2 regions of the Gilliamella sp. ESL0250 genome follow, and region 2 is predicted to be linked to the other one. Evidence: riboswitches for the same ligand, from Rfam matches in the RefSeq annotation. Region 2 holds a riboswitch; the other holds the start of a gene.
What was found. Region 2 has a riboswitch for thiamine pyrophosphate ahead of thiB (thiamine ABC transporter substrate binding subunit). Riboswitches for the same ligand answer to the same signal wherever they lie in the genome.

Region 1: another riboswitch for thiamine pyrophosphate. It lies ahead of thiM (hydroxyethylthiazole kinase); the one in region 2 lies ahead of thiB (thiamine ABC transporter substrate binding subunit).

Annotation. Positions count from the first base shown of each region.
Region 1 is NZ_JAAEDV010000013.1:34,089-49,415, forward strand. Features, by position in the region: gene GYY69_RS10360 (AI-2E family transporter) at 1-463, opposite strand, end outside; gene GYY69_RS10365 (hypothetical protein) at 1,117-2,502, shown strand; gene GYY69_RS10370 (hypothetical protein) at 3,960-4,898, opposite strand; gene GYY69_RS10375 (heavy-metal-associated domain-containing protein) at 5,041-5,244, shown strand; gene GYY69_RS10380 (STY0301 family protein) at 5,422-5,880, shown strand; gene GYY69_RS10385 (STY0301 family protein) at 6,302-6,760, shown strand; gene thiD (bifunctional hydroxymethylpyrimidine kinase/phosphomethylpyrimidine kinase) at 6,833-7,627, opposite strand; gene thiE (thiamine phosphate synthase) at 7,639-8,280, opposite strand; gene thiM (hydroxyethylthiazole kinase) at 8,290-9,078, opposite strand; TPP riboswitch at 9,133-9,234, opposite strand; gene trkA (Trk system potassium transporter TrkA) at 9,274-10,635, opposite strand; gene trpS (tryptophan--tRNA ligase) at 10,744-11,739, opposite strand; gene GYY69_RS10415 (phosphoglycolate phosphatase) at 11,763-12,458, opposite strand; gene rpe (ribulose-phosphate 3-epimerase) at 12,451-13,128, opposite strand; gene GYY69_RS10425 (Dam family site-specific DNA-(adenine-N6)-methyltransferase) at 13,167-13,988, opposite strand; gene GYY69_RS10430 (SPOR domain-containing protein) at 14,037-14,867, opposite strand; gene aroK (shikimate kinase AroK) at 14,935-15,327, opposite strand, start outside.
Region 2 is NZ_JAAEDV010000008.1:92,822-108,148, forward strand. Features, by position in the region: gene GYY69_RS07780 (glucose PTS transporter subunit IIA) at 1-290, shown strand, start outside; gene GYY69_RS07785 (6-phospho-beta-glucosidase) at 304-1,743, shown strand; gene dinB (DNA polymerase IV) at 1,822-2,877, opposite strand; gene thiQ (thiamine ABC transporter ATP-binding protein ThiQ) at 3,474-4,175, opposite strand; gene thiP (thiamine/thiamine pyrophosphate ABC transporter permease) at 4,153-5,730, opposite strand; gene thiB (thiamine ABC transporter substrate binding subunit) at 5,745-6,740, opposite strand; TPP riboswitch at 6,780-6,888, opposite strand; gene GYY69_RS07810 (hypothetical protein) at 7,082-7,288, opposite strand; gene GYY69_RS07815 (hypothetical protein) at 7,355-7,858, opposite strand; tRNA gene GYY69_RS07820 (tRNA-Arg) at 8,275-8,346, opposite strand; gene GYY69_RS07825 (MlaA family lipoprotein) at 8,473-9,231, shown strand; gene GYY69_RS07830 (TIGR03915 family putative DNA repair protein) at 9,351-10,166, opposite strand; gene GYY69_RS07835 (putative DNA modification/repair radical SAM protein) at 10,170-11,435, opposite strand; gene fabB (beta-ketoacyl-ACP synthase I) at 11,717-12,928, shown strand; one part of gene GYY69_RS07845 (IS3 family transposase) at 14,159-14,991, opposite strand; one part of gene GYY69_RS07845 (IS3 family transposase) at 14,991-15,231, opposite strand.

The DNA of each region.
Region 1 (15,327 bases), on a different contig from region 2:
CTAAATCATGGAATACTTTTTTGATGATAGATTGTAGATAAAAGACATGATCTTTAAGATAAACCATTATAGTTGATTCAATTTCATCAATATCATTAGGTAAATAATGGGTCACGCTTGACGGCAGACTGTTTACTACATTATTTACTACTAATTTCATATTTGTTAATGTTTCGGTAGGGTGCTTCGCCATATCAACAAACCAAGCAAATAAATACCAAAAACCACCAATAAAAATACTCATAATCAGTGTTGTGAGTACTAGTACCGAAACTAATTTTGATTGATGGCTAAAACGTATCATTTTTCGCGATAAAAATTCATCTAATTTTTGCGTTAATGTATAGGTTAATAAACCAGCAATCACAGCTGGCATTAAATGAACTTGCATTAAAATAATGAAAAAAACGGAAAACAGCGTGAGGCAAAATAGACCTAATTTTTGATTATTACTTAGTGGCATAAAGAAAATTTTCCTTTAATAAAAAATTTATTTAATTAAAACACGATACGTGGTAACGGTAAAAATTGACAGAATTATAGCAGATAGTTCATTGTTTGTCCTTTTTTGTTACTAATTAAACATGAAGTGTTCATAATTTAGTTAAGACTTTTTAACAGGTTAAAAAAGACTCTTATACAACCTAGGCAAAACGCTAACAACTAACAAACCAGCAAACTCAAGAATAGCGAGCCTTAATAATTGTCATCTAATCAACCAAAAATATGTCATAAAAGTTATTGATTTAATTAGAATTTTATTGTTTTTTGTTCAAAAAACACTATCAAAACTATTCCCAAAAATACACCAACAAAAGCTTAACCTTACCTATTTAATAAAAATTTACAAAATTTTAGCAAAAAAAAGTAGCACATTATTAATCAATAGTTTATGATTCAAACGCCATTTAAAGCAATGGAATGTTCGCTAATTGAGCAGATAATTTTAAAAAATTAAATAAAGACATAAATTTACTTAACGGTGCAATCGGAATGCGTTATCATAACTATCATAGCTGGTATAAGGTCTGCCAAACCTACGCCTTAAATTTTTTTCATTTTGGTCATAGTCAAAATCAGACTCATTTCTTATTTTTATCACCAAAGCTCTTGAAGTTGTCTAAATTACCTAAATTTTCGTTGTTGTTATTGTCGTATTCGGAGGGTTCACAGGCATTAACAGCGCATACATCAAAGATAATTGAGGGTAGTGCGCCGTATTTAACGTTTGATGAGGGGCTGACAAAAGAAACTTCAACGGATAGTTTATTGTTTATCAAGTTGCAGAATGGTCGAGTTATTACGCCGTCGACAAATACATCAAGTGCGACAAGTCCAATAAGTTTGCCTTATGTGGGAAATACTTTGGGGGATATAGATATGTTAATTCCATCATCAGTCAGTTCAGTGAGTTTAAATGATTTAGTGAATAGATATAATTATTGGCGGGATGATGATGGAGATGGGCAGGGTACAAATGGAGTAACGGCTACTGGGAATATATCGGTATCATTTACGGATAGAGATGGTAGTGCCGTTAGTCGTAGTGATGGATTAAGTATATGTAGTGCGCCTTATAGGGTAAGGTTAGAAAGTTCTGGTGGAACTTTAACAACACAGTATGGCGTGCCAAGGAGTATTAGTTTCAGTGGAGGGACGGTAGATTATTATATTAATCCGAACTCACCGCAGCCAGTTATTTGTTCAGTAAGGCCGAATCTAAAATTTGGTACAGACGACTACGCAGGTCCATCTAATATATGGAATCCTACTAAGGGCTTTTTAGTTCAGTCAACGAGTTCATCATCTTACGACCGAAATTTTCCTACAACGGGCGCTGATGGGTTGTATTTTGATTTGCTCATAGATGGAGTTGATGCAAGTCAGTTGAGTTGGTCAGTTATCACGAGTGGTGATATAACGGCAACGGTGAGTTGGACAAGGCCACGTTCTGGTACATTCACATCCCCAACAGGAAAGACCATACAAGCTGATGAATGGATTATAGATAAATCTAGTTATGTAACACGGATAACATTAAGAGGTCCTAGTGCGGATAGCACTCAAATGCAGTCAGCTGATCCTAGTCCGCTTATAAAGCCATCTTTGCCGCAGACATTTGAATTGGTGGGAAAGGATAGTCGTGGTAATAAGGTGAGCTATGGATTTGTGTTGAGGCAGTGGTTCGTCAATCGGGGTAGTGAATTCAAAAAATCTTCAGCTCATAAAACATGGTGTAATCGGTTGGGGTATAGCATGCCAAAGGCAAGGGATTTAAGCAATTCGGTACGTGGTGTCAGCCGGTACAAGCGCTACATAGGAGCAGGGCTTTTCACGGAGTGGGGCTACATGAAAGGTTACTCTGATGCGGGCTTCGTCGGCTCATCCTACTTTGCGGACGGTTACTCAACTGTCCACTCGAGCACCGGCATCATCGGTAAAGACCACAGCAACATGATAGGCATAAGGCGCAGCGGCTATGGTATTTGCACCGCACCTTAGCTTTTGTTTCTTAATCCTGGGCCACGGGGGCGGTTATGGTGCAGATAGAGGACAATCTAACAAAGAATAACGCCCCCGCGTAAGTTGGGGCATTTTCCCTTAGGGTTGCGCTGTTGGAGCGAAGCCACAATCGCGCCTCCCTCCGCCGCCAACGCTAAAAGCGTGGCTGGCAATCCTAGTGATTAAGCTGTGGCGGTTTAAATTTGTAGTCTATTTATAGTAAGGCAAGGTTTCGGACGTTTTGACCTTAGGTGAACAAAATAGCCACAGTGACTACGTCCGAGCAAAGGGAATTAAAGCGAATTCCCTTTGCAATCCCACGCTTTGGCTACAGAATGTGGCCTACGGCTGCCCTCCGCAATTACTTGTATCATCCTGATACTCGCCTCTTAGAGGCCATCTTCGCTTTGCTAAGATGTTCAAATTTGTTCCAGACAAATTTGTCAGACGCAGCACAAACTCGCCAAACATCCTTGTTTGGCGTGCTAACCTCACTCTGTTGTCGGCACATTCCGACGCCGGAACAAGACAAATAACATAATCTTAGGTGTTTTTTGTGAGTTGTTTTTGTGTTAAAAAGCAATGAAATTGCATCCAAAAAGTGGTCAGGAAAGGTATTGATTTATTGAAGTTTTTATTTTGTGTTTTCAAAGAAAATCAAACGCTTACACAACCTAAGCAAAGCACCTGCATGCAGCAAATCAACAAAACCACGAATAGTGCCTTAATAACAGCAATTTAACCGCTCCAAACCCTTTTTTTACGATAATTTAAAATTAAATAAAATCAACATATTAAAAAACAGCTCAAAAAAAGGGTTTTCAAAGATGAAATTGTTGTTTATCTTTATATAGCAAGATTTATCAAATCTTGAGCTCTACCTTAACGCCGTGCAGGCGGTTTAGAAAAGTGCATAACTTGATTAAGTGAATCGATCGGACCTTAACGCCGTATAGGTGTTTAATTTAAATAAAATCAACCATATAATTATAAAACCACAATATCCCATCCCAAAAACAATGGTTATGTTGTTTGTCTTATTCCGGCGTCAGAATGTGCCGACAACAGAGCGAGGTTAGCACGCCAAACAGGGATGTTTGGCGAGTTTGTGGTGCGCTTGGAGCGCGTCCACAAACGGTGCGTTAAGACCGAGCGCCGGCGTCGGGCAGCCGTAGGCCACATTCTGCAGCCTTGCGAGGGGTTTTTAGGGGATTTCGCAAAAAATCCCCTAAATCGGACGTGGTCGCAGTAGCTATTTTATTCATCCAAGGCCAAAACGTCCGAAACCACCACACCCAACCCATCCTATTCAGCAACCCAAAAAGGCCTGATTTTCCGCTCAAAAATAGGTCAATAAAGGTATTGATTTTATTAAAGTTTTAATTTAACAACCTTTACTCAAAAACAAAAAAAAGGCTGCAAAGCAGCCTCTTTCCAGTAAAATAATACCACCAATACTATTTAATTACATAAAAGTTCACATCACGAGTATTTCTGAGAGCATCAACAAATTGCCTCAATTCTTTTCTATAAGTTTTCTCAGGATCGTTTTTTTCTGTACATTTGTCTTCTGAACCATAGCTTTTAGCCATTGCATCATTTGATGCCAAATTGTCGTACGGTTTTGTAAAATCACTACCTTTTAATGTCATAAGGTGATTCCAATCATTTAACAGACTTTCCATATATTGGCGACCTTCTTCGCATTTTATGCTATTTAAGTCAATCTTAGGAATAACATATTGGTTTATCTCACTGAACTTTTTAGGTTGGTAAGGGAAACTAATGTCGCCTTGCTCATCTTCTTTTAATAACTCAATAAAGTCACTTTCACGATATAATTTTCTTAATCGTTCTTGATAAGATTGGTTTTTCTTTAATCCTAGTTCTTGAGTTATTTCTTTTGGGAAAGGTTGATCATAAGAATAATCCCAATGATATTGGCTTTTTTCAATAAATACATCATTGATTAATTTTGCTGGCATCTCTATTTCTTGCTCTTTACCATCAATAATGGCTGGAATGTTATTGATTTCTCTGTTTTCTCTTAGGATCTTTTCGTATTGTTCATTATTCATCTCAGACGTTGAATAGATGACTGTGTATAAGTAGTAGTTGCTTTGTGTTGGGTTAATCAGACCTGATTCTCCAAATTGAGCCGGTTTTACGACAAAATTGAAGTTGTCATTATTATACGATAAGGTATGTTTGCCATATTCAAATGTATAATTAACACCTGATTTAGCTGGAATAGTTAATTCATTGCCATCAATTGTGACTTTTATTTCGTTAGCGGTAGGGTTATCAATCCAACGGTCGATAGAACTAGGTTCAGAACAGCCAACAAGGATTAAACTGCAAACTAACAATAAAGAATATTTTATTTTTTTCATCATAATATTTTGTTATAAATATAAAAAGGAAGTAAATATTATCATGTTTGTGAAAAAAATTAAATGTAATCAAATAAAATAGTGTTATAAATAGGCATATTACTTGGTTATTTATTAAATATACGTTAGAAATAGAGAGATTTTTATGAAATTAATAGTCGATAATATGAGTTGTCAGCATTGTGTGAAAATGATAACAAAAGCGATTAATGATATTGATCCAAATGCAAAAGTGACCGTTGATTTAACCAAACGAGAGGTTGATATCGAAAATAGTTTTATTTCGCAAGAAGCTGCTATCACTGCTGTTAATGAGGCTGGTTATAAGTTTGTTAGGACTGCATACTGACTATCTCTATATTTGATGACACTAGGTTTTTTGGGGACTTCTTTGTTATGCTACCTTATTGAAATTTCAATTTAAAACAGAAATAACAAAAAATTTGTTTAAGATATTGGCATATTTTGGGGAATGCTAGAATGCTTTTATCTGTTTATTAAAAAGCTATTGTTAGAAGGATATATTATGAAAGGTAAAATATTGAGTGTTACTGTGGCTATTATGACTTGGTTTGGTGCGGTTTTTTTTGTTAATGCTTATCAGATTGATTGCCCACAAAAAATCAAGGTTAAAGAAGAGGTTGAAAACATGCCTGATGGGTGGGAGGTTTCTGATGATATAAATAGTTTGACTGTACCGTTTAGCAGCATGATTGTTTATCACGGTAAGCCTTCTAAAAAGGTGAGTTTAAAACCAGCAAAAGGAACGGTTGATGGTAAGAAACATGAGTTAATATGGGAAGTCGATTTTAAAGCAGATGTTGAACCTTATTATGTTGTTTGTTCTTATAATGTAAGCAGAATTGAGTTAATAAAAAAAATTGATTTATCAATGAAAAGTTGTTGGGCTGACTACTCTAAAAATGAACAAGGAAAAAAAGGAACACTTACCTGTAGCACAAGTGAAGCAAAGGACTTGTATTAGTTAAAATATGGGATTTGTTGTTATATGTAATAGCCGATAACTCAAATCCCACTAAAATTTTGAACCATAGTTTATTTTTTCAATACATTATTTTAATTTAAGTTTTAATGCGCAATTGCGGTAGGGTGTGTGCAATCCGTTCCGTAGATATTTTGAGTTTGAATTGCGTATGGTCGTGATGAGTCTTATTTTATGGTACAGGGCTTTTTTGGCGACACCTTCGTTATGCCACATTATTGAAATTTCACCTCAAAACAGAAATAATAAAAAAATTGTTTAATTTAGTTAACATGGTGAAAATAGCTTAATTACTTATAACTAATTAATTATAATTGGTTTTATTTAATATATTGGCATGATTTTTGAAATTTTAGAATGCTTTTATCTGTTTATTAATAAGCTATTGTTAGAAGGATATATTATGAAAGGTAAAATATTGAGTGTTACTGTGGCTATTATGGCTTGGTTTGGTGCGGTTTTTTTTGTTAATGCTTATCAGATTGAGTGCCCACAAAAAATCAACGTTAAAGAAGAAGTTGAAAACATGCCTGATGGGTGGGAGGTTTCTGACGATATAAATAGTTTGACTGTATCGTTTAGCAGCATGATTGTTTATTACGATAATCCTTCTAGAATGGGGGCTTTAAAACCAGCAAAAGGAACGGTTGATGGTAAGAAACATGAGTTAATATGGGAAGTTAATCACTATACGGAAGTTGAACCTTATTATGTTGTTTGCTCTTATAATGTAAGAAGAATTGAGTTAATAAAAAAAATTGATTTATCAATGAAAAGTTGTTGGGCTGACTACTCTAAAAATGAACAAGGAAAAAAAGGGACACTTACCTGTAGCACAAGTGAAGCAAAGAATCTGCATTAGTTAAGGTATGGGATTGGTTGTTATATACAATAGTTGACAACTTAAATCCCATTTAGTTTGTTTATTGTGCGATTACCACCAACGGTAAAAATGGTGTGTTGGTCCAATTCCTTTCCCTATATTTAAATCGTTAGCATGACTAATTGCGCCATGTAGATAATTTTTGGCTTGGGCTATTGTGTCTGGTAAGCTGTTTTTAGGTAATAATGCGGCAATCGCTGCGGATAATGTGCAGCCTGTACCGTGGGTGTTTTTTGTTTGAATGCGTGGAGCGGTTATTTTAACTATGTTATTTTGAGTGATTAAATAATCAGGGCTTTCATTGCTGGGCAAATGTCCTCCTTTCATTAATACCGCTTTACAGCCTAACTTGAGTAATTCATGCCCTTGCTTTTGCATATCATCTTCGTTTTTTGCTTCGTCACAATCAAGTAGTGCAGCGGCTTCTGGTAGATTGGGAGTGATGATGGTTGCTAGGGGGAGTAAAAGTTCACGAATGGCTGTGATGGCGTCAGGTTTTAGTAGTGAATGTCCCCCTTTGGCGACCATGACGGTGTCTAAGACGATGATCGGGATTGGATTGGTTTTTAGCAGGTGGTGGACGGTTGTGACTATTTCTTTATTCATTAGCATTCCCATTTTTACGCTATCAATTTGAATATCTTGATAAAGCGTATTAAATTGGGCTTCAATAAATTCGGGCGAGATCGCTAATACCGCATCAACCCCTTGTGTGCTTTGTGCCGTTAGGGCCGTGATGACCGACATGCCATAGGCGCCAAGTACAGAAAAGGTTTTTAAATCGGCTTGAATACCTGCACCACCGCTAGGATCAGATCCTGCAATGGTCAATGCAATTGTTGTCATAATAGTATTTCCTATTTAACCTGCTTGATTTTATTAATAAGCGATAACGTTGCTTGTTGAATATCTTTTTTGCCACAAATAGCCGAAACTATCGCAACACCGTCAATGCCTGTTTGAATAACATTAGTTACATTTTTTTCATCAATGCCACCAATGGCAACAGCAGGGCGCTGCTTTAGTGCTACTAACTTGGTTAACTGTTCGATTCCCAGTGCTGCCGTTGCATCTTTTTTGGTTGTTGTTGGAAAGATAGGGCCAATACCAATATAATCAATTAGTTGCCAAGGAGTGGTATCAAGTTGTTGGCGATTAGATATTGAAAGCCCTAACCATTTATCTTTGCCGATGAGTTGGCGAGTGACATCGGCAGGTAAATCACTTTGTCCAATATGTACGCCATCGGCCTTAATTGCTAAAGCAATATCCACATGATCATTTATAAATAGCGGGACAGGCGTATCACTTAGTATTTCTTTCAATGCTAATGCTGCTTGATACCAATCTTTACCTGCTAGTTCTTTTTCTGATCTTAACTGTATAGCGGTTACGCCGTTTTTGACAGCAATTTTTGTTGTATTGACCATACCACTAATACCACCACAGAGTAGTGGATCGAGCACTAAATAAAGGGTTAAATCCAATTGTTTTTTCATCTTCTATCCTTATTCAAGTGATGGATTAAATAGTGAGAGTTGATCTAATAGAGATACTGCAAAGGTGCCTAATCCTTGCTGTTTATTGGCAAGTTCAGCGGCCTTTTTCATCATAAAACATGCCGAGGCGGTAGCAGATAAAATGTCAGGTGAATTGGCTATAAAGGCTGCTACCATGGCAGATAACGAACATCCTGTTCCAGTCACTTTTGTTAACGCTATATCACCACCTATTATGCTATAGATGATGTTGCCATCGGTGATGTAATCGATATCTCCTGTCATTGCAACGATAGTTTGATATTTTTGCGCAAGCTCTTGGGCAGCGGTTAAAGCTGATTGGGTTGAGTCTTGACCGTCAGGTCCTTTTGCCGATGAGTTTTGACCGTTTAGCGCTAATATTTCTGAGGCATTACCACGAATTACCGTTGGTTTTAACGACAATAATTGATATGCAAATTCAGTACGATAATTAAGCGCAGATCCTATAGCGACAGGATCGAGTACCCATGGGGTTTGTGTTTGCTGAGCTTTAGCTGCTGCTAATAACATACTTGTGGCTATGCTGCTGTGAATCGTGCCAATATTAATCAGTAAACTATCGGCAATGGTAACAAATGCCGCAACTTCTTGCTCGGCAATCACCATTGCCGGTGATGCACCAATAGCAAGTAGTACATTGGCGGTGAAATTTTGGACTACATCATTAGTTATGCAATGCACGAGTGGGCGTTGTTGTTTAATGTGATGGATAAAAGCGGTTGCTTGGTTGGTTTTGAATGATTTGACTGCTGGCATATTTCTTCCCTCCTTATATTTTATATATGTTGGGAAGAATTGACCAATTTAGTGAATTTATGGCTTAGACTTCCCTACGCTGGCATAATCCAGATCAGGTTCAACGGGTAAAATCTCAGTTTTTTGTTGAAACAAAAAACACCCCGAGTCAAAATTTATTTAATTATTATGAACTGATTATCTATTTTTAACAAGTTATTGTAATAATTTTTCAATGTCCGTAATTGCTTTTCTATCTGGCAAAAATATGATTAGATGATCATTGTCTTCTATCATTAAATCGGTATTAACGATAATGACATCTTCACCGCGCACTACAGCTCCAATGGTTGCACCAGAAGGCAGTTTTAAGCCATTAATATTTTTGCCAACGAGTTTTGATGTTTCACTACGACCAGTGGCAACAATTTCGACAATTTCGGATTCACCTTGCCTTAATGATACGACTTTAACAACGCCTGTTTGTCTTACATGACTTAACAGCTCTGAAATCGTAGCGTGTTGTGGTGAAATTGCAATATCAATCACACTATCATTAATCAGTTCAAGATAGGCTTGGCGTTGAATCAATACAATCACTTTTTTAGCTCCCATCCTTTTAGCAAGCATGGAGGACATGATATTGGATTCATCATCATTGGTAACAGCAATAAACAGATCAGTAAGTTCGACTTGTTCTTGTGAAAGTAATTCTTGATCTGATGATTCACCATGTAATACTGTTGTATTAACGAGTTGCTCAGCGATTAATTCGGCTCGCTCAGCATTTCGCTCAATTAATTTGACGTGATAGTCATTTTCTAAACGTTTTGCTAAAGCGACAGCCACGCCACCACCACCACTAATAATGATACGTTTATAGGGCTTTTCTAACCGTTGTAACTCACTGGTCACCGCTTTGATATTGACGGGTGGGGTTATAAAGTAGACCATATCACCGGCTTCAATAAGGGTGGAACCAAGCGGGCGGATAAAGCGATTTTTACGATAAATTGCCACGACACGAGCTTCAACATGTGGTAAATGCTCTTTAAGTCCAGATAATTCACTGCCAACTAACGCACCGCCATAATAGGCAGTCACAGCCACTAAACAGACACGATTACGATAAAAAGACGCAAATTGTAGCGAACCAGGATATTGTACTAATTGACTAATATGATTAGTGATAAGGTTTTCTGGGGCAATGATATGATCGATATTAATACAATCTTTATTGAACAGCGGGTAATTTTCGTCATTGTATTCAGGCGCTCGAATGCGTGCGACCTTTTGTGGGATTTTAAACATAACATGACCAATTTGGCAGGCCATCATATTGACTTCGTCAGAATTCGTTACAGCGACAAGCATATCCGCTGATTCAGCACCGGCATTTTCTAATACTTGAGGATAGGATGATTTCCCACAAATCACCTGTAAATCGAAACGTTCTTGTAGAGATTGTAATTTGTCATGGTTTTCATCAACCACAGTAACATCGTTTTGTTTTTCGGTAACGAGATATTCAGCAAGCGCACTACCTGTTTGTCCGGCACCAAGAATAATAATCTTCATAACTAACCTGTATAGTTAAATGGCTTTAATTGTTGCCAATTTATTTAGTCTATTAAAGCCATTGCATACTGTTTTATTTTTAGTAATAATCAATTATTGATTTGGCAATTATACAAAACCGATTGCATCATAAACTTTTTTCAAAGTTGGTTCGGCCTTTGAACGTGCTTTTTCGGCACCTTCTTGCATGATTGAAAACAGATAACTTTCGTCATCCCGGTACTGATGATACTTGGCTTGTAAAGTAGTTAGCATATCGATGACTTGCGTTGCAACTTCGGTTTTGAGATGGCCATACATTTTGCCTTCAAATTCTTTTTCAAGCTCGGCAATCGGTTTACCTGTCACGCCAGTTAAAATATCAAGTAGGTTTGAAACACCAGCTTTATTTTTTATGTCGTAACGTACCACTGGCGGTTCGTCAGAATCGGTCATCGCACGTTTGATTTTTTTCTCAATATCTTTAGGATTTTCGAGTAATCCAATCACATTATTGCGGTTTTCATCTGATTTAGACATTTTTTTAGTTGGCTCTTGCAGTGACATAACGCGGGCGCCCACTTTGGCAATAAATGGCTCAGGAACAGTAAATATATCGCCATAAAGTGCATTAAAGCGCATAGCAATATCACGCGATAATTCAAGATGTTGTTTTTGATCGTCGCCAACAGGTACTAAGTTGGCTTGATAAAGCAAAATATCGGCAGCCATCAGCACTGGATAATCAAACAAACCGGCATTAATGTTTTCAGAATGACGAGACGATTTATCTTTAAATTGAGTCATACGACTGAGCTCACCAAAATAGGTGTAACAATTTAATGCCCAGCCTAATTCGGTATGTGCTGGGACGTGTGATTGTACAAAAATAGTGCTCTTTTGGGGATCAATGCCGCAAGCTAAATAAAGCGCTAATGTATCTAATGTGGCTTTGCGTAGTTTGTCGGGATCTTGGCGTACAGTGATCGCATGTTGATTGACGATACAATAAACGCAATCATATTCACCTTGCAGAGCCACCCAATTTTTTAACGCACCTAAATAGTTGCCAAGTGTTAATTCTCCTGAAGGCTGAGCGCCACTAAATACAATCGGTTTACTCATAATTTGTTCCTAATTTATGCTAATTATTTTTTTGCATCAGCTTTTGGCTGAGGTAATAATGTTAATATGTCTTTAAAATCATCTAATAAAAAATCAGGGTTGCTGGTTGCGATCGAAATACCATAGTTATAGCCATAGCTTAAGGCGATGGTTGGACAGTTAGCATTTTGAGCGGCGGTAATATCATTTTTAGAATCGCCAACAAAAAGTAACTGATCACTAAACAATCCAAATGTAGCCATTACTTGATACAACGGCGCTGGGTGTGGTTTTAATTTAATCACATCACCACCACCAAGTACTAACGAAAAGTACTCTTTTATACCTAAGGAAGTCAGCAAGGCCGGTAAAAATTGAGCAGGTTTATTGGTCACTAATGCCAGCGGATAATGATTATCATGAAGCACTTTTAGGGTTTCTTTAACATTGGGAAACAGTTTCGTTTCTGCATCAATAACTTTATCATAATGCTGGTTAAATAGATTTTTAGCTTTTGCAAGTAGCTCAGTTGATGGATCAACTTGAATTGCTTGAAATACTCGCTCGAGCATGATATCAATACCATTACCGACAAAATTTTTGACTTGTTCATTGCTAATTGTCGGTAGATTCAGCTCTGCCAACATATTTTGTGTAGCCAGTGCCAGCCCCGGTACACTATCAACCAATGTACCATCTAAATCAAATGCGATTGCTTGAATATCTTTTAGTTTATTCATGTATAACTCCTGCTAACTCTTTACGCATGGCATCAATGACGGTTTTATAATCAGGCTGGCTAAATATGGCGGAGCCTGCAACAAACATATCGGCACCTGCTTTGGCTATTTCCGCAATATTTTCAACTTTTACGCCACCATCAACTTCTAAACGAATATCGCGCCCAGATTCAATAATACGCTGTTTGGTTTGTTGTAATTTCTTAATTGTGGAAGGTATAAACGATTGTCCTCCAAAACCTGGATTAACACTCATTAATAAAATAATATCAATTTTATCAATAATATAATCTAAACAATCAAGCGGTGTGGCAGGGTTAAGCACAATACCTGCCGTGCAGCCGTGATCTTTAATTAATTGTAAAGAGCGATCCAAATGAATAGTCGCTTCTGGGTGGATAGAGATATTGGTTGCGCCAGCTTTGGCAAAAGCGGTGATGAGTTCTTCAACCGGTGATACCATTAAATGGACGTCAATAGGTGCGGTAATGCCATAGTCTCGCAGTGCTTTACAAAACATAGCTCCCATGGTTAGATTTGGTACAAAATGGTTATCCATGACATCAAAATGGATAACATCAGCACCAGCATCAAGCACTTTTTGAGTGTCCTCACCAAGACGAGCAAAATCAGCTGATAATATTGATGGGGCAATAATAAATTTTTTCATAACCTACCTCTAATAACTCACCTTATATTCAAGCCTGATTATGACTTTTTATATAATGCTAAGATCTCGTCGATTTTTTTACGACCTTCACCTGCACAGCTAATTGAACGTCGCATTTCTGCTTGATAAAGATGACTTGCTTTACTATAAAGGCTCATTGTGTAATCAGTATAATGATTAGACACTAATACCGGTATATCTTTTTTATATGCCATGGTTTCAGCCAATTGTGACAAGTTTTTATGTTCTTCAAATCCAAAAATATTTGAATAATAAGCAGTAAAACCCGCTGATTCATTTGGAGATACATAGGGCGGATCACAATAAATGACCGAATTTTTTTTCGCTTTCTTCATCACCTCGTGATAAGGTGCGCAAATAAACTGTGCTTTTTGCGCTTTTTCCGCAAAAAAATAGAGTTCTTTTTCAGGAAAATAAACGGTCTTGTAACGCCCAAATGGTACGTTAAATAGTCCTTTGTTGTTATAACGACATAAGCCGTTATAACCATGCCGATTTAGATAGACAAATAATAGTGATCTAAAATACTGGTCTTGGCTGCGATTAAATACTTCTCGAAGCTGATAAAACGCTTCAGGTTGATTATTTTGAGCGACAAATAGCAATTTCAAGTCATGGATAAATTGATCAGGACTTGATTTTAGCAATTTGTATAATGAAATTAAATCATGATTAATATCCGCTAAAATATAACTTTTGTAGTTGGTATTCAAAAATACGGAACCAGCGCCGACAAAAGGTTCAATCAGTTGATCACCTTCTGGCAGATATTGTTTAATTGTTTCCACTAGCTCATATTTTCCTCCAGCCCATTTTAAAAAGGCTCGGTGCTTCTTCAACGGATGCTCCTATTTGTCGTTGATCGGATAAATAAACGATATTCTTTGCTATTTTGATGCTTTTTCTTTATTAATCGTTGCACCCGATTTAACCCATGGTTTGTCTTTTTGTAGTGCACTTGGTAAAGCCTTGATTGCTTTATGTGCTTCATCTACTGATGAATAGTTGCCTTTGATTAAAATAAACCATGAACCATCTTTATGTTTAGTTTCATAAATATGGTAATCCGTTATATTGTTTTGTTTAACGAATTTTTTTAAACCTTCAACTGATTTAGATGCACTAAGCTGAATGACATAACGATCATTTTTTATCTTAATGTTTTTTCCTAAATCACTATTTTCATCTTTACGACTAGCTGAGTTTTTATTATGGCTATTTTTTTTTGTATTGGTTGATTGTGTAATATTTGTATTACTAGACTTATTAGTATTAGCTCTGCTATTTAATATTGTCGCAGAATGACCATTTACTCTATAACCCCTATTTTGATTATTTGCTGATGAAGTTAGGCTATCATTTGTCTCATCATCGGATTCAAGTGGCTGTTGCATATTCGCTTGATTTAATGCATTGTCTGAAAGCACTTCCTCTATCGAATCAGCAATTCTAGTTTGATTTTCACTAATCCCAACATTATTGGTTTCTTCTGTTGAAGTGACACCATTAACCTCTGGTGGCGTTAATGGTGTTGCTTCTTTTTTACGAGCAGAATGAAAGATAATCAAGCTAAGCAATAAAAGCATCACAATTGCTAAACAAAAAATAATTAATTTTTTCTTTGGAAAATCTTTAAAAAGGTTTGGCAATTTTAATGAGAGCGTAGAGTCCTTACTAGGTTGTTCTGATATATAACGGTCATCTTTATCTACACGCATACTTACTCCTTAACCTATCAAAAGATTTATTGCTTTATGATTAGCCATTATCCCTAAAATAAATGACTTAAATCTGCTCTATTTTATCAATAATATAACTTGCAACACCTTTAGCACTTTGTTCATCGGTTTTAATTGTAATATCGGCAATTTCTTCGTAAAGTGGTTCGCGCTCACCGGCAAGCTCTTCGTAAAGCTCTCGAGGTGTGTTACCACCTTGTAATAAAGGTCGACGTTTATCTTTTTGTGTTCTTGCCATTTGTTTTTCAATGGTTGTTTCAAGATAGACAACAATTCCTCGAGCGGATAATCGATTGCGTGTCTCTTTAGATAAGACAGAACCTCCGCCAGTTGCAAGAACGACACCCTGTTTTTCAGTCAATTCATTAATGACTTTTTCTTCTCTGGCACGGAATCCGTCTTCCCCTTCTAGGTCAAAAATCCATGCAATATCGGCGCC
Region 2 (15,327 bases):
CTAAACATGCCATTGGGTTAACATTAGATAACGGCGTTGAGTTACTAATTCATGTGGGGATTGATACGGTTAATTTGACTAATAACGAGTTTGCATATCACGTTGAATTACACCAAAAAGTGAAAAAAGGTGATTTACTCATCAGCTTCAATCCTGAGGCAATTAAGCAAGCGGGTTACCCGTTAATCACTCCAATTATTATTGTTAATACCGATCAATACCAATTCATTTCATTAACTGATAAAACAGAAGTGACCGTTGATGATATCATATTTAAAATTAAGCAATAACAAGGAATCAAAAATGACTAAAAAACCATTTTTATGGGGCGGTGCTTTAGCCGCTCACCAATTTGAAGGTGGCTGGAACGAAGGCGGTAAAGGACCAAGCGTGGTTGATGTTATGACCGCAGGCGCTCATGGCGTTGCAAGACAAATCACCCAAGATATCGAAGCGGGTAAATTTTATCCAAATCATACCGCGATTGATTTCTATCATCATTATAAAGACGATATCAAACTTTTTGCCGAATTAGGTCTTAAATGTTTACGCACCTCAATCGCCTGGACTCGAATTTTTCCAAAAGGTGATGAGCTTGAACCAAACGAAGAAGGACTTCGCTTTTATGATAACGTTTTTGATGAGTTAATTGCTCACGGTATTGAACCTGTTATCACCTTATCGCATTTTGAAATGCCGTTACATATTGCTCGCCAGTATGGTGGTTTCAGAAACCGTAAAACAGTTGAATTTTTTGAACGTTTTGCCACTGCGTGTTTTGAGCGTTATAAAAATAAAGTCAAATACTGGATGACATTTAACGAAATCAATAATCAAATGGACACCAGTAACCCTATCTTCTTTTGGACGAACTCGGGCGTACAAGTTAAGCCGGGTGAAAATCCGCAAGAAGTCCTGTATCAAGTTGCTCACTATGAACTATTAGCCAGTGCTAAGGCTGTGATTGCTGGTAAAAAAATCAATCCAGATTTTCAAATTGGTTGTATGGTGTCACATGTGCCAATTTATCCATATTCTTGTAACCCTGAAGATATGATGGCATCAGAAATTGCTATGCATCAACGCTTCTTCTTCCCTGATGTTCACGTTCGTGGTTATTACCCTGCTTATGCTTTGAAAGAGTTTGAGCGTGAAGGCTATAAGCTAGATATCACCGAAGAAGATTTAGTTTATTTGAAAAAAGGTACGGTTGATTACATTGGTTTTAGCTACTATATGTCAACCGTTGTGAAAGCGGATGCCAAAAATGACAATCGCGATAACATCGTTAACGGTGCACTACCTAATGCGGTTGAAAATCCTTATATCAAAAGCAGTGATTGGGGCTGGCCAATTGACCCTGAAGGTTTACGTTATACACTCAATCGTTTGTATGATCGTTATCAATTACCACTATTTATTGTGGAAAATGGTTTTGGAGCAATTGATGAACTTGAAAACGGCAATCAAGTGCACGACAAACCACGTATTGAATATCTAGGTGCACACATTAAAGCCATGCAAACCGCCATGGATTATGATGGCGTTGATGTGATTGGCTATACCGCATGGGGAATTATTGATGTCGTATCATTCACCACTGGCGAAATGAAAAAACGTTATGGCGTGATTTATGTTGACCGTGACAATGCTGGTAACGGTAGCATGAAGCGTTATAAAAAAGATTCTTTTGAATGGTATAAACAAGTGATTAGCACCAACGGTGCAAGTTTAAAATCATAATTATCAGTTAACAGAAATTTTATTAAGAGGATGCGTTTAGGTTTTGCCTGCATCCTCATTTTTTATGACGAAAAAGACCTAAAACGGAAAAATTAACTGTTTTTCAACTTGTGGATCAATTAACGTTACATGAAAACCAATTAACCGAACACCGCGACCATTACGCCGTTCTAACCAAACTTTATGTGCTTGTTCAATCAAATCGGCTTTATCTAATTTAGACCATACATGCTCTTGTGTTGTCAGCTGAAAATCGTCAAATTTAAATTTGACACCTTGCCGAGCAATCGACAGGTCAGCACGCACTTTACTTAATCGTTTTTCCATTTCTTCAAATAATGGTTCAAACTGCAATAAACATTCATCCCAACTATGAATATCATCTGTTAAGGTGCGCTCGACCCCAACCGACTTACGTTGCCTGTCGTTACACACTTCGCGATCATCAATACCTTGACATCGTTCATGCAATATTCGCCCAAATTTCCCAAATTGGTTAAGCAATTTAGTCACATCATAATTAACGACATCGTTACATGTAAACAGCCCTAATTGGGCGAGTTTTTTTTCAGTGACTTTACCCACTCCCGGAATTTTTTTTAGGGGAAGCCGCTCAATAAAGCTATCGACTTCATCGGGTGTTATCACATATTGACCATTAGGTTTGTTCATATCTGAAGCTATTTTGGCAAGAAACTTAAGGGGAGCAACACCCGCTGATGCCGTTAATTCAAGTTCGTTGTAAATAGCGTGACGGATATCTTGAGCAATTAAGGTAGCAGATCCATAGCAGAGCTTGCAATCAGTCACATCAAGGTAAGCCTCGTCGAGCGATAGTGCCTCGATAGATTCAGTATAGCGCCTAAAAATTTGGTGGATCTGTTTTGACACTTCTTTATATACCGCATGCCTACCGGGTATAATTTTAAGATTAGGGCACAGTTTAATAGCTTGTGCCATTGACATAGCACTGTGTATACCATATTGACGAGCTAAATAATTGGCAGTAGCAACCACACCGCGTTTACGCGGATCGCCCCCCACCGCAATAGGCAGATTGCGATAACGGGGATTGTCTCTCATTTCAACGGCGGCATAAAAACAATCCATATCCACATGAATAATTTTTCGCATAAACGGTTTTACAACACTTAAAATACAACTGTATAAATATACAATACCATAACTTAAACTGTTGTGTAAATAATCTTTGCGGTTACTTAGCCAATTTATCGAAATCAATTAAACCATTTTTATCATAAGGGTCACCAATCGAGCGCGTTGATTGATGATAATTAGGATTAACAATGCTTTTTCAGAAAAATATAAGTTATCGCTTAACCCTGCTAAATCAGACCATGTGTGAATCAAATCTTGCGTACTAAATTTGCGATCCACATAATGTTGATAATGATTCGGATGCGTTGCCTTCCATATTGGTGATTGCAAAGCATAAATGGCATCATATATATCGTTTTAAATGGTACTTTATATTTTGTGTAAATATTAATCGCTGTTATTATTGGCAATTGCAAATCATATACGTTTAAGAGGGTAATAAAATCTTATACTTTAAGCTTTTTAATTTAAAGATCAAAACTATTAATAACTCAGTATTAATAAACATGTCTGCAAATTAAATCATGATTTCTTCGATTAATCGGTGTTTTTTAAAGCATTACAGACGAATAGACAAAGCGCTTTATTTAGTGTTTAAATCTCACTTTTTATTAAAAATTAAAACCCAATATTTTCGCAATGCGATTATTTTCTGGTTGTTTTAACTCTGTTGGCATCCCGTTAAAAACAATCTGCCCATTATCCACGACCAAACAACGCGAAAAATAACTGAGCGAATCATCAAGATAATGCGATACCATCATTAAGGTTAAACTAAATTTATCACAAATTTGATTAACTAATGCTAACATTTCATAACGTAGAGCTTGATCAAGCGCTGAAAAAGGCTCATCCAATAATAAAATAGGCCGATGTTGAATTAAACAACGCGCAAGTGCCACTCGCTGCCGTTGCCCACCTGATAACTGTTCTGGATATCGTTTGCCAAATCCATCCAGTCCCACTTGAATTAAAATGTCACAAATAGTCTGTTGCTCAGTTACCGTTAACTTTAATGATGGTTTAAGCCCTAAAGCGATGTTTTGTTCAACGGTTAAGTGACTAAATAAATTGTTATCTTGAAACAACATTGATACAGGGCGTTTGCCAGGAAGTAAGTTATTTGCGTATTGTTTATTAAGAATGATATCGCCCGATTTTGGATGAATAAATCCAGCAATTAAATTTAATAAAGTACTTTTACCTGCACCACTAGGCCCAACAATAACGACGCGTTCTTTTGCTGCTATCTCAATATCAAAATGTACTTTAAAATTATCATATTGATAATTAATGTGATTCAGTTCGATCATAATCTATCACAACCAACAAACTAAAAGATAATATTAACAATAATGCAGCAGTTACGGTACTTTCTTGATAATAATAATGCGATATTTGCTCATATAAATAGTAGGGTAACGTAATGACTGACTGCCCACCAAATAACGCAATAATACCAAAATCACCTAACGATAATATGGCTGAAAAAGCAAAGCTCTGAATGATTAATTTTTTTAGCGCTTTGTATTCGATCAAATAAAAATGCAACAAACCATCAATATTTAGTGATTGACTTAATTGCCAGTAACGTGATGTCACATCATACATTGGCGCTGCAAGATTTTTTAATAAAAAGGGCAATGCCATAAAACCATTACACAACATAATTAAGCCACACACAAGCACAGAACTATACGCGTACGGAAATAACATTAAAAACATACCTGACGCTAGTGCCATACTAGGAATAATTAAAATCAGCGATCCAACCAACATTAATCGATTGCTCCACTGTGTTTGCTGATTAATCAATAGGCGGCTGTTGGTATAAAGTAATAATAAAGCAAGTAGCATAGCAATCATTGCCGATCCCAAAGCAATTAATACCGAAAACATAACAGCATGTTGAAAAGTGGCCGTTAAAAATGACCATTTAAAAAAATAAATCCCTTCAATAAGTATCGTAATGATGGGTAAAACAATAAATAGCCCACCAATAATAATAATCACCATACTCAACAACACTAAGTGAAACGAAACTGGCACACAATAATTTTGCCTAACGTAGTTCACACTAAGTCTTTTATTATAATTTGTTTTTTGCATCAACCGCATAAAACTAACGCAACAAACTAACTGCAAACAGGCTAAAAATACAGCTTGCATCAAATCAAACTCACGAATAGATTGATAAATAGCCACTTCAATTGTGGAATATTTTGGTCCACCTCCAAGCGTTAATACTATGGCAAAACTTGAAAAACAAAGCATAAAAATAAGCGATGCCATCGGGAACAATTGCCGACGTAGTAGTGGCCATTCAACCAATTTAAAATAAGTAAAACTCGAAAAATTTAACTGCGTCGCTAACTGTTTGTGTGCGACAGGTACGTTATTTAACGTTTGGTAAAATAAACAACAAGCATACGGAAAATTAAGAAACACATGCGCAAGTAATATACCTTTCAAGCCATAAATAGAGGTAATAAATGGCAATCCCAAATAATCGAAAACCTCAGCCAATAAGCCATGTTTCCCATAAACAGACAATAACCCCGTCACAACAACGAGTGTGGGTAAAATAAAGGTAATAAGCATTATGCGTAACAATAACCGTTTACCCCAAAAATTGACCATTGATAAAGCTTTCGCCATTACTATTGCCGATAAAATAGATAATAATGTCGATAGTGTTGCTTGAAATACTGTTATCCAAATCAAATGCATTAAATAACTATCAAAATAGACAGTTAAATTATTTGACTGGATAGCGACCAAGAAAAGTGCACATAGCGCTGTGCCTAATACAATTAAGATGAAGCTTGCAGCGCTAAAACCAGGAAGTAATGTTCTTAATTTCAACATTAGGCTAAATAAAACTACTTACTAATGGTGGATTTCCATTCACGTACCCACGCTTTTTGATTCTGTTCAACTTGCTTGGCATCAAACTCAAGTGCTTTATTGACTGGCTTAATTTGCTGAAAAGCTTCGGGTAATGGAATGTTAATAATCGGATACATGAAATTTTTTTCAGCAAATTGGCGCTGTACCTCAGGGGTTAATAAATATCGCAAAAATGAACGTGCAAGCTCCGGTTGCTGACTGTACTTAGTGATGCCCGCAACTTCGACTTGGCGGTAATGGCCTTCATCAAAAATAGCCGCAGCATAACGATGATCATTATCATTCATAATATGCGCAACAGGTGAAGTGCTATAACTAAGCACAAAATCGGCCTCACCTTTCAAAAATAAACCATAAGATTCGCTCCAACCTTTGGTCACAGTCACAGTATTGTTAGCTATTTTTTGCCAAGCAGATGCTGCATCATTACCGTATATCTTCTTCACCCAAAATAATAAACCTAACCCTGGGGTGCTGGTTCTTGGATCTTCATAAATAATATTCCAGTTGGCTTGATTATCAACTAGCTCATGCATACTCCGTGGTGGATGATTGATTTTTTGTTGATTATAAATAAATGCAAAATAACCAAAATCATAAGGCATAAAATCACTATCCCACCAATCGGTATTTAAATTATTGGGCTTACTAATTTGATGAGGAATAACAATACCCGCCTGTTTGGCTTGATCTAAAAGGTTATTGTCTAACCCTAAGATCACATCGGCATTGGTTCTATCACCCTCAAGGCGAATTCGATTTAAAACCGCTACGCCATCGCCTAATGCAACAATTTCAAGTTGGCAATCGCACTGCGCTTCAAACCCCTTTTCAATCTCTTGCCCAGGCCCCCACTCTGAAATAAAAGAGTTATAACTATAAACCGTTAAGGTAGGCTTTACATCAGCAGCATTTGCCATGAAAGGAATAGAAAAGACCAAAAATAATAACAATTTTTTACAAAACATTTTGCCTCCAAAATAGCCAAAAAAGACAAAAGGTTTGAGCAAGTACAATAACTCAAATCCCTCCGCTGGCATGATCCAGTTCAGGTTCGACGGGTTACGTTAGTCTATCTAACATTCTCAGCCCTACTGGGCACCCCGTTGAGAACATGGGCTAGTGTAGTGGTTGGAATAAGGATTGTAAACAACTGTAAATAACGAAAATGATAAAGATCGGTAATAGCCTAAAAAAAACCATCCATTAGTTTATTGATTTTATATTATTTTTTTGTTCTCAAACAACCAATCACCTTACCATTCTAAATGCTTAAAAACAAACCAGTATAAATTTGCTTCTAAATCTATCAATAATTTGAGCTCAATTGCCTGTTATCGGCTCTGGTAATGATTACCCTTGATGACGGCGTAGCCCCGACGACACCATTACAATCATCTTCATCTAGAGCTTTATTACGACAAACCCCATTGGTGAGGTCTTTTACTTGCGGAAGTCGATAGTCTAAATCATCATACCAATCGGTATGGGTAGGAGTCCCATCAACTCCTACCATTACCGAGGTGCTACGGATCAAGAACCACTTCTGTAATACAAATCCATATGTTACGACTTCATTACCCTATCTATCTCTACCCACTAACTCGAATGTCTGTGGTAAATTTGGCTTATAAATTAGATCTGAATAAGTTAGATGGTGGCTGTGCCGAACGTCATAGTCATCGTCGTTTGGTTTAGGACCAGTTAAGGTAACTCGCGCCACATCTTCTGAACCATCAAGCCAACTATCCCAATAACTACTGGTTGTTTTCCTTGTCACAGTAGCGGTGATCCCCTCATGCGTAACTAGCTCCCATGTCAATTCAATTGGATCAATCCCCTCTATGTCTAAATCAAAATATAATCCATTAGCTCCCGTGGTCGGAAAATTGAGGGCGTATGATTCAGGGTTGACTGATTGCGTAAAAAATCCTTTGTTTGGATGCCATATGTCAGCAGGTCCAACTTGTGTATTTTTGCCGTAATTCAGGTTAGGTCTGACAAATTTGATAATAGGTGATGGTGGTAATATTATTGCATCACTACGATTAACCACTCGGACATTTTTACTGGTTAATGCCTGCAAATTCCATTAATACGGCAATAATAACAGAATCAACGCCAATAGGATTTTTGAGAATGATTTCAATAATAATTTGAGGGATAACTTCGAGGATATAAACGAGTAAAGTGTAAAAACTGGTCTTAAACCGCCTACACGGAGGTGAAGCCAATATACTATAATCCCATTTCGCAAAAGGCAAATAGGATTTTTGTTTTACAAAACCCTTTTTTATAGGTTGCTTTTAATTTATTGTTTTTATTTATTTTTATTTATTGATAAAAAAAGGGTTAGCTGGATTTTAGATTTTTTAGTAATGCGTAAATTTAACCACTAAGAAATAGTTGAGTAGAATTTTGACTTTATTGTTTTTAATCCAACTTATCAAAACTCATTATAAACCAATATATAAAAATTAATTGTGCACTTCTAACTAATCTTGACCCCAGCAGGAATCGAACCTGCAACTAGCCCTTAGGAGGGGCTTGTTATATCCATTTAACTATGAGGTCATTGGAGTACTTATTCTAATAAATTTGAAAAGATAATGCCATTTAAATAACGAAAAATTTTCTATTTTTAGTAATCATGATACAATCGCATCATCTTTAACCTTATTACTTTTAATCAAAGATACTATGAAAAAACGAATAGTTGGTATGATGTTTTCGGTAATGGCGCTCACAGGTTGCGCCTCTTATCAGTCCGAAAACAATTCCTATAGTGATCCGTTATCTGGCTTTAACAAAACCATGTTTAATGTTAACTACTATGCGCTTGATCCTTATATTTTGCGTCCTACGGCAGTCGCTTGGAAAGATTACGTCCCTTCCCCTGTTCGTACAGGTGTGGTTAACTTTTCCTCTAACCTTTCTGAACCCGCTTCAATGGTGAACAACTTATTACAAGGCGATGTTCATAAAGCTGGCACGCATTTAGCACGATTCTTTTTAAATACCGTTTTCGGTTTTGCGGGTTTGATGGATGTTGCTAGCATGTCAGATCCTCAATTACAAAAAGGTGGCAAACGGAGTTTTGGTGATGTTTTAGGTCATTACGAAGTGCCTTATGGTCCTTATGTTGTGCTACCGTTTTATGGTTCAGCAACGTTAAGAAACGAAGGTGGTAGCGTAGTTGACTCTCTTTATCCACCGCTTGTTTGGTTAGATTGGCAGTGGGCGTTAGTGCGTGGTGCATTTGACGGTATTGAAGCGCGTGCAGTGGCGATTGAGTATGAAGATTTAATTAAAAATAGCGATGACCCTTATAACTTTATGCGTAACGCTTACTTCCAACGTAATGACTTTGTAGCATCGGGTGGTAAAGTGGACGAAAGCAAGCAAAAGCAACGTGAAGAATCGATTAATGATGTTATTAATGATATCGATTCACAATAGCTTTAATTAAATTATGCTGTTGTGTTAAATCGAGCTAATAAATAAACCGCCATTAATTGGCGGTTTATTTATGGTCTTTTATTTATGATGACGCTAATTAGTCACTTTTATTTGCCTATCTATTTCAATATTGGTTTCATTTCTGGCAGATAATGCCAAAATCGGCTTGGCATTTGTTGCCGTTGTAATTTAGGATTGATGCGTTCTTTGATGGTTAACGCATTGCAATAGCGTAACCACATGGTTTGAAATAATGCTTCGTCTTCGGTTAGATAATGTTGATTAACTTGGCTGTTGATAATCAAATCATCTTTATTAATAAGCGAAACTGGTTCAATACTGTGTAAATTATAAATATAACCATATTCACGCTTTTCGTCATATATTGCCCATTTTTGATCGGCAAAGCGCTCTTTAAAAAATTTAAGCACCAACGGCAAAACATTATAAATAGGTGCAATAATCGAAAAATAAATTTTATCATCCCTATCGTTACGCTCAACAACACCTTTAACAGGATTATTAATAGCATTAAAGCGTACAAATTGCATCACACGATGCCGTTCTCGGCTCACTTTTTTAGCAATATCATGCACAGTTAACACATCTTGATCGGCAAAATCAGTTTCGATTGATTTAGAGGATTTAAATACCTTACAAATGTAACGAAAAACGATTAAATCACTTTCAGGCAATTCCGATAGCCAAACATACATCAAATGACGAAGCGCAACTTTGCTAATCTTGTTAATTAATGCTACGCGTACTCGTTCATATTTTACATCGCAAAATTCGACATGATGCCTATCAGACACTAACAACGGTTCGACCTGCCCTGTGGTTAATAAGCATTCAGGCATTTTTTTGAATTTAAAAGCATCAAACACAGCACAAAGCAAGCTTTCAAAGCTCTTATCATAATAAAACGCTAACATGTTTTACCAACCCATCACTAATTGCTGTGGAATATTTGTCTGTTTATCTTCTAGCAAAGGCGGATCTTGCAACGTAAGTCGGATATATTCGGCCGATGAATTGAGTAATTTGAATTTTTTCATCTCATGACAAACAACAAAAAATTGTGCACGTTTTAAAACAACGCCAATGCGTTTAAGCGCGTCAAGAGTAAGCTTTCGATGACGCCTTGCCATCACAATTAACTTGGCAGACTTAACTCCAATGCCTGGCACTCGTAATATTTTTTGATAACTATCACGATTAACATCAACCGGAAAAAACTGCGGATTGCGGATTGCCCAAGCCAATTTGGGATCGACCGTTAAATCCAGATCTGGATATTGATCGTTAACTATTTCATCGACATTAAAATCATAAAAACGCAATAACCAATCGGCTTGATATAAACGGTTTTCGCGCACTCTTGGTACTTCTTGCACAACAGGCAGCCGTCTATCGTAGCCATTTACCGGAATAAATCCCGAATAATAAACTCGCTTCATAGTTGGTCGTTTATAAAGTTTGGCGGTTAATTGCAAAATTTGCTTATCCGACTCATCTGTCGCACCAATAATAACTTGAGTACTTTGCCCAGCAGGTACAAATTTGGGTGTGGATCGAAATTTTTTGCGATCTTCAATATTTTCTAACACATTTTGATGAATTTGGCGCATAGGTTGATAGATACTTTGATGATCTTTATCAGGCGCAAGTAATTTAAGGTTTTCTTCGGTTGGAATTTCTAAATTGACACTCATCCTATCAACTAATAAGCCAGCTTGATTAATTAGATCATTACTCGCACCAGGGATCGCTTTCATATGTATATAGCCATTAAAGCCATGCTCATCACGTAAAATCTTTACCACTCTAATCATTCTTTCCATGGTGTGATCTGGGCTTCGAACAATCCCCGAACTGATAAATAAGCCTTCGATATAATTACGGCGATAAAATTCAATGGTCAAATTGGCCAGCTCGCGCGGGGTAAAGCCTGCTCTTGGAATATCATTACTTTGTCGGTTAATACAATAAGCGCAATCAAACATGCAATAATTTGTCAGCATAATTTTAAGTAACGAAACACATCTTCCATCGGCAGTAAAGGTATGGCAAATACCAGATTTATGTGCATTACCGATACCTTTAGCTTTATTACTTCGTGATGCACCACTTGACGAACAAGAAATATCATATTTTGCTGATTCGGCTAATATCTCAAGTTTGGTTATCATTTTTTCGGACATATTTAACTCACCAAAAACACTGTTTATTTATACAGTTTACAGCAATCATATAAAGCTTTGCAAGCAAATATTACAGACTAAAACAACCATCATCGATACCGCTTTTAGCAACTTTTTATGAGGTTATAATTGATTTAATTGCTTTATTTATATAAATAATCAAATCAATATCAGAAGATCAAAATAAAAAACACGGCAAGGTATTGTTCAGCTTACAAGTGTACGCTATAATCAACGCACTTTTTTGTATGAAGCCAGATAACTTAGGAGCTAAATAGTAAATGAAACGTGTTGTTATTACAGGGTTAGGAATTCTTTCAAGTATTGGGAATAATACTAAAGAAGTTTTAGAATCACTAAAAATCGGTCGTAGCGGTATTACCTTTTCCCAAGAAATGAAAGATAGCGGAATGCGTAGCCATGTATGCGGGAATGTCAAGCTCGACACGACAGGACTGATTGATCGCAAAGTTGTTCGCTTCATGAATGACGCTTCTATTTATGGTTATCTAGCTTTACAACAAGCCATTGAAGACGCAAAATTGACTCCAGAACAAGTCTCTAACCCTCGCACTGGTTTAATTGCTGGTTATGGTGGCTCAACCAAAACACAATACAATGTCGTTGCTGGCATGAAAGAAAAAGGCCTACGTGGTGTTGGTCCTTATGCTGTAACCAAATCAATGTCATCGGCGATTTCGGCTTGTTTAGCAACCCCATTTAAAATCAAAGGGATTAGCTATTCAATGACATCTGCTTGTGCAACATCAGTTCACTGTATTGGTCACGCTGCAGAACTGATTCAACTTGGCAAGCAAGATATCGTTTTTGCCGGTGGTGGTGAAGAACTGTGCTGGGAAATGTCATGCGAATTCGACGCCATGGGTGCTTTATCAACCAAATATAACGACAACCCAGAAAAAGCATCACGCGCTTATGATAAAAATCGTGATGGTTTTGTTATTGCAGGTGGTGCGGGCATGGTTGTTGTTGAAGAATTAGAACATGCCCTTGCGCGCGGTGCTCATATTTATGGTGAACTTGTTGGCTATGGTGCAACATCAGATGGGCATGATATGGTTGCCCCATCAGGCGAAGGTGCAATGCGTTGTATGCAACTTGCTATTCAAGATTTAGATGTTCCGGTTGATTACATCAACACCCACGGCACATCAACCCCAGTGGGTGATGTCAAAGAGTTATGGGCAATCAAACAAGTATTTGGTGATAACATTCCAGCGATTTCATCAACCAAATCAATGACAGGTCACTCATTAAGTGCAACTGGTGCACAAGAGCTTATTTATTCATTATTAATGTTAGAACATGGTTTTATTACACCAAGCATTAACATTGATGAACTTGATGATGCAGCAATTGGCATGAACATTATTACCGAACCAACCGAGCGTGAACTTACCACAGTCATGTCAAATAGCTTTGGTTTTGGTGGTACAAATGCCTCAATTGTCATGAAAAAATACAAGGGTTAATAAGTAAATTTAATTGATACCAATCAATAAAAAACCGTTCCATTGAGAACGGTTTTTTATTAACGTAGTCAGATGTTAAACAATCTTGCAAGAGCTTGCTTAGTTACTGAATCAAAAACTTAAAACAGTGAAAGCCATTATCACTATTTTAACTACTTAAGCAATTATTAATCGTTATAACTGTTATACCCTCCCTGATCAGTTGTCGGCACATTTTGATGCCAGATTAATAACAGTATTGACTCTTGGGGATTGTCAAAATTGAGATACCTTTTCAATAAAATCATTAAAGCTTGGCTAGTTTTTTAGGGGGATTTTTGGTAAAAAATGTAAATATTGCGGTAAATTAAGCTTTAGGGAAATATTGAAATTATTCAATATTTTTTATTTTATAGAAATAATTTGGGAACGTTTAGGGTTCGAATGTTTAACTTTTGGTGGGCAGTTCAAAATCCACTAAAAACCTCTTTCATCACAGGAATTTTGATCACTGCGTGATTCCTATCCTTTACTAATTGGCATTTAACGAATCACCTTGGAACGCACATCCCTGTACGTCCAAGGCTCATTATGTTCCTGCAAATGTCTATGTCAATTAACTCTCTCGACAAAACTTAGCCTTTAGAGATTCCAGAAAAATCATCAAAAACTAGTTAGGTATCATATTGATTTTATTGTTACTTTTATCGGGGTATTTTTGATTTATCAGCTTACAACAAAAAACAACATTGTATGAATTTGTTCCATGTGTGAAAAAATTTAATTTCAATATTAAACCTTTATCGAATGTTAAGTTTAACTTGACAAGATTTCATGAAACGAAGTCCGATACTAATGAAAAGGACAGGAGCTATACTATGAACGCACAAAAAATGAATATCAAGCAATTATTAAAATTAAATAATTCTCATATTCGTGCCAATTATTTATATTGACAATAGACTTGAATAAATTTCGGTGCAAACTCTTTCTTTAGCTTCTTTAGCAAAAAAATTGGCACTAGGATAAAATTTGATATATTGAATATTATCGTTATAGTTTAGTTATGCTATATATCACTACTTAGGAATATCAAGGCATTTAACTCCGATGAGTAAAAATGAGGTTAGTATGATAATACATTGACGCAAACAACATTTGAAGCCATCAAAAGCGAATACTGATAAAAACCGAAAATTACAACAAGCTTGTGTAAATACCCCAAACCTAGTACACAACTCACGTAGAAAATCATGCTGCTTGTTTTAGTGTTTTATACTCAATCGGTGTCATGTTATTTAACGCCTCATGCGGTCTTTCGGTATTATAAATCGTTAACCATTCTTCGGTTATTCTCCTTGCTTGTGCTAAGTTGTTAAAAAGATATAAATCGAGTACTTCAGTACGATAGGTACGATTAAATCGTTCAATATAGCCATTTTGATAAGGGCTACCGGGCTGGATATAATCAATGGTTATATCATGGGATTTAGCCCAGTTTATAAAGGTTTTTCCTGTAAATTCTGGTCCATTATCGACTCGTATTTTTAATGGATAGCCATGATATTCAGCCAGTTTATCTAAGTAACGGGTAACTCTCCCTGCCGGTAAGCTTACTGCAATATCAATGCCTAGCGCCTCACGATTAAAGTCATCGATGACATTGAATGTCCTAAAGCGACGTTGATTACCACTACTATCACTCATAAAATCCATTGACCAACATTCACCTTGTTTATTGGGTACTAATAACCTTTCCGGGCATCGTGGAGGAATGCGTTGTTTACGCTTTACCCTCAGATTAAGCTTTAATTCACAATACACCCGTTTATGATTCCATTTATAGCCGAGCTTTCTGATGCGATTAAAGCATTTAGGAAAGCCCCAGCGTAAATGCCGGTCTGTGATAGCATTCAACACCGAAACAATCACCGAATCATCCAGTAACTTAGCTTGATAATAATAAGCACAACGGCTTAAGCCAACAATGGCACAACTCATAGCAATAGTAACTGAATGATTTTGTTGTAGTTGCTGTGCCCACGTTTTACGTGCCTTTGTGGGCACTAAAGCTTTTTTATAATTTCTTCCTGAAGCTGGGATTTTAAGCTCAGTTCGGCAAACATCTGTTTAAGCTTACGGTTTTCAGCCTCCAGCTCCTTTAAGCGTTTGATGTCCGAAGTTTCCATTCCGCCGTATTTTTCCCGCCATTTATAGAAAGTTGAATTACCCATGCCATATTTACGACAGAGCTCCTTGACAGGAATACCCGCTTCAGCTTCTTTTAAAAAAGCGACGATCTGATGTTCAGTCATTTTTTTCATAATTAAATCCCCTTTACTTTTATCATAGAGAATTTTCTACTTTTTTGCTGTACTATTTTAGGGGATAGTTACACTGTAGTTATCGAGTTTTATAAA